2 regions of the Arthrobacter burdickii genome follow, and region 2 is predicted to be linked to the other one. Evidence: riboswitches for the same ligand, from Rfam matches in the RefSeq annotation. Region 2 holds a riboswitch; the other holds the start of a gene.

Region 1 (3,641 bases), 130 kb from region 2:
CCCGCTTCATCGTCGTCCTGGCAGGCATCGACGGTGCGGGGAAGACGACGGCCGCGCACGCCCTCAGCCGGCTCCTCGGGCCGTCCCGGCCCACCCTCGTCCTCGCCAACCACTCGGGACGGCGCACCGTGGCGGCGTGGCTCGACCGATCCGGACGAACACTCCCGGTGTGGGTCCTCGACCTCGCCGAGTCCGCTGTCCGATCGGTCAACGTGGTCGCGAACCACCTGCGCGCCCGGCGGTTCGACGGCGTGGTCATCATGGACCGGCACCTCTCCTGCCAGCAGGCGCTGCGCGGCTCCCGCGGGTTCGGCCGGAGCCGAATCCTCGGCGCCCTGGCACGGATGCTTCCCCCTGACGCCGTGGTGTTCCTCGATGTGAGCCCCGAGGAGGCCTACCGGCGGATCATGGCGCGGGGCACCGACGCGGAGAGCCTCCAGCACCTCCGGGCCTACCGGGAGGGTTACCTGGCACTTCCCGAATTCGCAGGCTTCTACCGCGTGGCGGCGGATGCACCCCTGCTGGCCGTCCTCGACGACGTCGAGGAGGTCATCAGCCGGGGGACGCCGGCGGCGGAGCGACCCCTGACCGGGGCCCGCGGATACCCATTCCCTGCTGTGGCAGGGCACAGCGGCGGTACAGCAATGCCGGCGAGGGTCGAGGTGGATCACTACTAGGCTCCTCACGTACCTTCCGCAAGCTTTGCGCAAGAACCCGTGGATGCTGCACCACAGGTACGGACCGTCGTTACCCTTGGGAGTGTGCCCACCCACCCGACTCCGCCACGTCCTGGCCAGCGCCAGGACGGCGGGACGGTACCCCCGCTCAACGACGCCGACCCGGCTGCGAACGCGCCCGGAAAGGCCGCACCGCTCCTCGATCCTGCCGTCCTCCGGGACATGGAACGGGACTTCCCGGGCACGTCCGTCGTCGAGCGGTTCGCCCGGGACTTCGCGGAGACCCTGGTGGGGAAGCTCAATCGGCTGGACCTCCGGTTCGGCGAAGGCGACGCACCACGCGCCGAGGATGCCGTCCTGAGCGTCACGACGTCGGCGGCGATGGTGGGCGCTACCCGCCTCACCCATGCCGCGATCGCAACGCAGCGGCTCATCGCGGCCGACGACCTCGAGGCCGCGCAGCGGTCGGTCGCCCTCCTCCGGGCATGCGCCTCTGACACCATCCGCGAACTGCAGGAGATCTATCCGGGGCGTCCCTGACCCGACGGTTGACCCGACGGTCGGGCGCTAACGCGACCGGGCCTGCCCGGGCAGGATCCGGAATCCGACCCCGCGGACAGTGATGATGAGCTCCGGATTCCCGTCGGCGCGGGCCAGCTTCTGGCGGAGGTTGGCGATGTGCACCTCGATGGCCCGTTCGTCGGTCCGGCTCACGAAGTTGTACCCGCGGTAGTCCCGGCCACGGGAGACACGCACCAGGTCCTCCTTGGTCCGCACGGCGCCATTGCTGCGCATCAGTTCGTGCAGCAGATTGAACTCCGTCTTCGTGAGCGGCAGCTCGATGCCCGAACAGGTCGCGGTGCGGGCATCGCCGTCCACCACGAGGCTGCCGTTCCGCAGGAGATGGTCCGACGACGTCCCGGCTCCTGCCTCGGCGGAGGAGGTGCTGGAGACGGCGGCGGGAGCCGGCGGCGCAGGCGTGGAGTGGACGTGCTGGCCGATACGGGGCCTGCGGAGCATCGCGTCGATGCGCGCCCTCAGTTCGCGGGGCCGGAACGGCTTCAGGATGTAGTCGTCGGCGCCCGCCTGGAGGGCCGTGAGGATGTCCGTCTCGTCCGTGCGTCCGCTCAGGACGACCACGTAGCAGTCGCTGGTGGAGCGGATCCGCCGGAGGACCTCGTACCCGTCGATGTCGGGCAGTCCGATGTCCAGTGTCACCACGACGGGGTGTTCCTGGCGGACCACGTCCACGCCCTCGCGCCCGGTGGTTGCGCCGCTGACCTGGAAGCCACCCTGCTCGAGGACGGCGGAGACGAGGTTGCGGATGTCGAGATCGTCCTCGATGACGACGGCGGCACGACGATCGCTCGAACTACTCATGACCTGACGCTCCCCGATGGTGCTGGAGCGCGCCCGGTGGATCGGCCGGCGATGCCTGTGCGAGGGCAAGGGAGTCGGCTGCTGAGGCCATGGTGGAGGCGACGCTGGTGAATTCGCGTGTCCGAGGCATATTCTCTGGACCTGTTCTCTTCGGCGGCCCGGCTGACCTCATGGGTCCCGTGGCTTTGCGTCCCCGGCTCACACCGGGTTTGCCTTTATCGACGAGCGGCTGCCCGCCCGATGATTTTAGCAACCTCCGGGAGCACGTCTACCCCTTGCTCCTAGTGGCACGGTCCCGGCGCTGATGCTCGTCCTCCAGGACCCCGCCGGCTGCTCACAGCCCTGGCACAAGAACGGCACACTGCAGCCAAAGGGCCGCTTCGTAGAACTGGGGTATGCCAACCTCTTCGAAGCCCCGCACGCCGAACCGCCTCCGCAAGACCATCCTCGCCTCGTCCCTCGCCGTGACCCTCGCCGCGGGCGGCACCACGGCCTGGGCCCTCGACCGTTTCGTCGTCGAGAAGGTGGAGATCTCGGACGTCTCCGCCTACGAGGCGGAGCAGGCGGGATCGACGGACAGCGAAACCGCCGCTGCCACGGACAGCGCCACCGACACCGCCACCGCCAGCGCCACCGACACCGACACGGAGACCGACACCGACACCGACACCGTCCTGACCGACACCTCCTACACCTCGGAGGACAGCAGCATCCAGATTTCCACCGTCGTCACGGGATCCGGTGATGAGACCGTCACCTACTACGTGGCCGACGTCGAACTCACCGATGCGACGACCCTCCGCTCGGCGTTCGCGGACGACAGCTTCGGCGAGAACATCACCGAGACCACCTCGGCCATCGCCGAGGCCAACAACGCCATCTTCGCCATCAACGGCGACTACTACGGCTTCCGCGACACCGGGATCGTCATCCGCAACGGCGTGGTCTACCGGGACGAGGGCGCACGGCAGGGCCTCGCCTTCTACACGGACGGCACCGTTCAGGTCTACGACGAGACCACCACGACCGCGGAGCAGCTGCTCGCGGACGGCGTCTGGAACACGCTGTCCTTCGGCCCGTCCCTCCTCGATGACGGCGAGATCGCGGCCGGCATCGAGGACGTCGAGGTGGACACCAACTTCGGCAACCACTCGATCCAGGGGGAACAGCCCCGCACCGCCGTCGGCGTGATCGACGAGAACCACCTCGTGTTCGTCGTCGTCGACGGGCGCTCGGACGGCTACAGCGACGGCGTCACGATGACCGAGCTCGCCGGGATCATGCAGGGACTCGGAGCCACGACCGCGTACAACATCGACGGTGGAGGGTCCTCCACCATGTACTTCGACGGCGAACTGGTGAACAACCCGCTCGGCAAGGGCGAGGAACGCGCCACCTCCGACATCCTGTACATCGGCCAGTAGGGGGCACCGGTGATCATCCTCATCCCCGGCTACCAACCCGACGGCAAGCTCCCGCAACTCGTCGGCGACCTGCTCGCCGCGGATCCCCGCCTTCTGGTCCTCGTGGTCGACGACGGCAGCGGTCCCCGCTTCGGCACCGTGTTCGACGACGCCCGCCACG
Region 2 (3,641 bases):
GGCCTCACCCTCCGTCACGGCACTGGCCCGCAATCCGGGCCTGCAGGGGCGGGTGGCCGCGGAACTGCTCCTGAGGCTGCTGGACACGGGCGCTGTCCAGACGGCCCGCATGCCTGCCGGTGACCTGATCGCCCGATCGAGCACCGGCGCCCTACCATAGGGCACCATGGACTCTCCCGACCCCCGCCCCCTGCCCGCAGAACGCGATGCCTCGGCCCGCGGGCTCGACGTCGTCCTGGTACCCAGGAAGGACGACGGCACGTTCGACGACGTTGCGGCCGCCCAGGGCCTCTCCGGTGACGACGGCGTCAAGACGATGGTGGCCAAGGTCAGCGGCGGGACCACGGTCTTCGTGCTCATTCCTGGGACGCGGCGACTGGACTGGGCGAAGCTGAGGTCGCTGCTGGCCGTGAACAAGGCGTCCCTCGTGAAACCGGAGGCGGCACTCGACATCACGGGATACGAGTCCGGGACCATCACGCCACTGGGCAGCAGCAGCGTCCTTCCGGTCTACGCCGACGAGCGGATTCCTGGACGCCGCATCGGCATGGGCTCGGGCTCCAGGGACTATCTGCTGTTCACGGATGCGGATCCGCTGCTGGCGTCGCTCGGTGCGACCGTCGGTGACATCACGTCGGAGCTCCCCGAGGAGTAACCCGCTCCGGCGGCATCCGGCCCTCAGGGGGCGGCTACAGGGCCACGAGGGCGTCGATGATGTCGCAGGTCTCCGTGCGCGTCGTGTAGTCCACCCGTGGGTCGATGAGGCGGATGGTGCCCGTGGCGTCCGCCACGACCACCGTGGGGAACGGGATGGCGCCGGTCCCGTCCATGTTGAGGCCTGCCACGTCGATGCCCAGGGCTGCCTGCGCCCGCACCACATCGGGACTCGGCACCGTCACGATCCCGAGGCGCGCGGCCAGGGCATTGCCCCTGTCCGCATAGAGAGCGAAATGAAGCCCATCGTCCCGGGCTGCCTGGACCGCGGAATCCGGCTCCTGCGGGCTGATCGCGATGAGCCGCGTCCCGAAACCCTCGACGACGGGACGGAGCTCGCGCTGGTACGTCTTCAGCGCGATGCTGCAGTAGGGACACCAGGAACCGCGGTAGAACACGATGATGGCGGACGCTGCGCCGAGCACCTCGCTCAGCCGCAGCCGCTGTCCTCCCGCGTCATACAGGAAGGAGTCGGGAAGCGTGTCACCCACTCGCGCGATCCCCTGCGGGAGGCCTGCGCGGCGGAGGTCCTGCTGTTCGCGGGCGAAGACCTCGGCGAGCACAGGGCCGATCTGCGCCTCGAAGGACGGGGTGAACTCGTCCACCTGCAAGGCAATGGTGTTCGTGAATGCCGGTCCCTGATTCATCTGTTCCCCTCACCAGATTCGCCCCGGCAGTCTCGAAACCGCGGCAGGACCCATTGTGGTGCAGGACACACGAAAATCCCAGCAAGGCGCCCCTTCCTGTCCTGCCGCCCGGCACGGATTCGAGGGGTCCTGCGTGCCGTCGGCGCAGTGCCGGGACGGCCTGCGGAAGACCTGCACGAATCCTTCGGCATATTTCAGGTGCGGAAGACCCTCCCCGGGCGGCTTCCCGGGACAATGGAGGAGGCTCCCGCGGCGCGGGAGACGCACCGCTCGGGCAGCCGCCCAGCGACAAAGGCAAACCCGGCGCGAGCCGGAGACGCAAAGCCACGGGACCCCTGCGGTCAGCCGGGCTACCGAACTCCTAGGTGCCGATCATGCTTCCAATCTCCTGCGTATCCGCCGGCTCCGCCCGTGGAACCGCCTACCGCCTCCTTCTCCTCGTCGCAGCGATGGCGGTCCTCACGTTCGGACTGACGCCCCCACCCGCGCAGGCCGCAGCGACGATCACCCTGAGCAGCACGTCCGGGGAAGCCGGTTCCCCTGTCACCGTCACGGGCGCCGGGTTCCCGAAGCGCACCAAGGGCACCGTCGTCGCGGGCACCGCGAAGGTGGCCGTGACGACGACGTCCACGGGCACGTTCCAGGTGTCGATCGGAATGCCCACCGCGCCGGGTACCGTGACCGTCACGGCCACGGCCGGCAGCGCCGTCGCGAGTGCCCCGTTCACCGTCGTCGACCCTGTTCCCGTGCCCTCCGGCACCCGGAGCATCCGGTTCGGTGTGGGCACGAACGGCGGAGCTGCCGCCGGCGGTGAGCTGGACGAGGTCGCTGCCCTCGCCGGGGAGGCTCCCTCGATCGTGCTGTCCTACAAGGACTTCAACCAGGCGGCACCACTCGCCGAGCTCGACGCCGTGCGGGCCCGGGGCGCCGAGACGCTCCTGACCTGGGAACCCTGGACGTGGGGCGGCGGCACGGAGCAGCCCGCCTACTCCCTTGACCGCATCGCGGCGGGAGACTTCGACGCCTACCTCCGTGAGTGGGGCACGGCGCTCGGCCAGTGGGGCCAACCCGTCTACCTCCGGTTCGCGCACGAGATGAACGGGAACTGGTATCCGTGGGCCGAGGGTGTCAACGGCAATGGCGCGGGCGACTATATCGCCGCCTACCGGCACGTGCACGACGTTGTCGCATCGACGGGCGCGACCAACATCAGCTGGGTCTGGAACCCGAACGTGCCCTACTGGGGCTCGACGCCCCTGGATCAGCTCTACCCGGGCGGCGACTATGTCGACGTCGTGGCGCTGGACGGCTACAACTGGGGCACGTCCCAGTCGTGGAGCGCGTGGCAGGAACCCGAGGTGCTGTTCGGGGAGGGCATCACGCAGCTTCGGCAGCTCGCCCCCGGCAGACCGATCATGATCGCGGAGACGGCTTCCTCCGAGGTCGGCGGATCGAAGCCCCAGTGGATCACCAGCCTGTTCCGCTATGTGTCCGCGCAGCAGGACGTCGTCGCCCTCGTCTGGTTCCACATCAACAAGGAAGCGGACTGGCGGATCAACAGCACCTCCGCCTCGGCCGACGCGTTCAGGGCGGGCCTCGCAGCACGCCGCTGACGGATGGAGCGCGGCGTCAGTCGGAGGAGCGCGAGGGCTGGCAGCGCGGACACCACCAGGTACGACGGCGGCCCGGGTCGCCGGGCACCTCGGCCCGAACGCGCACCGCCGTCCCGCAGCGCAGGCACGGCCTGCCGGCCCTGCCCACGACCCAGTGCTGTTCGCCCCTGCGGAGGGTGCCCGTGGTGACCTGGTGCGCTCCGGGCCGGGTGGCGGAGAAGCGCAGGCACCGCGCCCCGAGTGCCACCAGGGCGGGAACATCGACGTCGGCCATGACCGTGTCCGGGTGGAGGCCCCTGAGGAAGCAGAGCTCGTTGGCCCAGAGGTTGCCGAACCCGGCGACGTTGCGCTGGTCGAGGAGGGCAGCGGCGACGCGCGCGGCGGGATCGCGGCCGAGCCTGCGGACCGCGTCGTCCGCGGACCAGTCATGGCGCAGCGGGTCCGGCCCGAGGTACCCCACGACGTCCCCCTCCGCGGCGGTGGGCAGCAGGTCGACGACGGGCAGGTCCAGGCCGTACGCCGTCGGCCCGTCCGCCACCTCGAGGATCACGCGTGCATCGGGCAGGAGCCTGCGGGGCAGCGCCCTGCCTGCGGCCGTCACCGTCCACGACCCCTGCATCAACAGGTGCGTGTGGAGGGTGAGGCCGCCGTCGAACCGCGTCAGCAG

Evidence for each region. Region 2 has a riboswitch for cyclic di-GMP ahead of P5G52_RS04945 (glycoside hydrolase family 26 protein). Riboswitches for the same ligand answer to the same signal wherever they lie in the genome.
Region 1: another riboswitch for cyclic di-GMP. It lies ahead of P5G52_RS05610 (response regulator transcription factor); the one in region 2 lies ahead of P5G52_RS04945 (glycoside hydrolase family 26 protein).

Annotation. Positions count from the first base shown of each region.
Region 1 is NZ_JAROCG010000001.1:1,189,825-1,193,465, forward strand. Features, by position in the region: gene P5G52_RS05600 (AAA family ATPase) at 1-677, shown strand, start outside; gene P5G52_RS05605 (hypothetical protein) at 762-1,217, shown strand; gene P5G52_RS05610 (response regulator transcription factor) at 1,245-2,057, opposite strand; cyclic di-GMP riboswitch class I at 2,207-2,281, opposite strand; gene P5G52_RS05615 (phosphodiester glycosidase family protein) at 2,453-3,481, shown strand; gene P5G52_RS05620 (bifunctional glycosyltransferase family 2/GtrA family protein) at 3,491-3,641, shown strand, end outside.
Region 2 is NZ_JAROCG010000001.1:1,062,621-1,066,261, reverse strand. Features, by position in the region: gene P5G52_RS04960 (LacI family DNA-binding transcriptional regulator) at 1-160, shown strand, start outside; gene P5G52_RS04955 (aminoacyl-tRNA deacylase) at 167-655, shown strand; gene P5G52_RS04950 (peroxiredoxin-like family protein) at 690-1,361, opposite strand; cyclic di-GMP riboswitch class I at 1,645-1,719, shown strand; gene P5G52_RS04945 (glycoside hydrolase family 26 protein) at 1,736-2,974, shown strand; gene P5G52_RS04940 (DNA-formamidopyrimidine glycosylase family protein) at 2,991-3,641, opposite strand, start outside.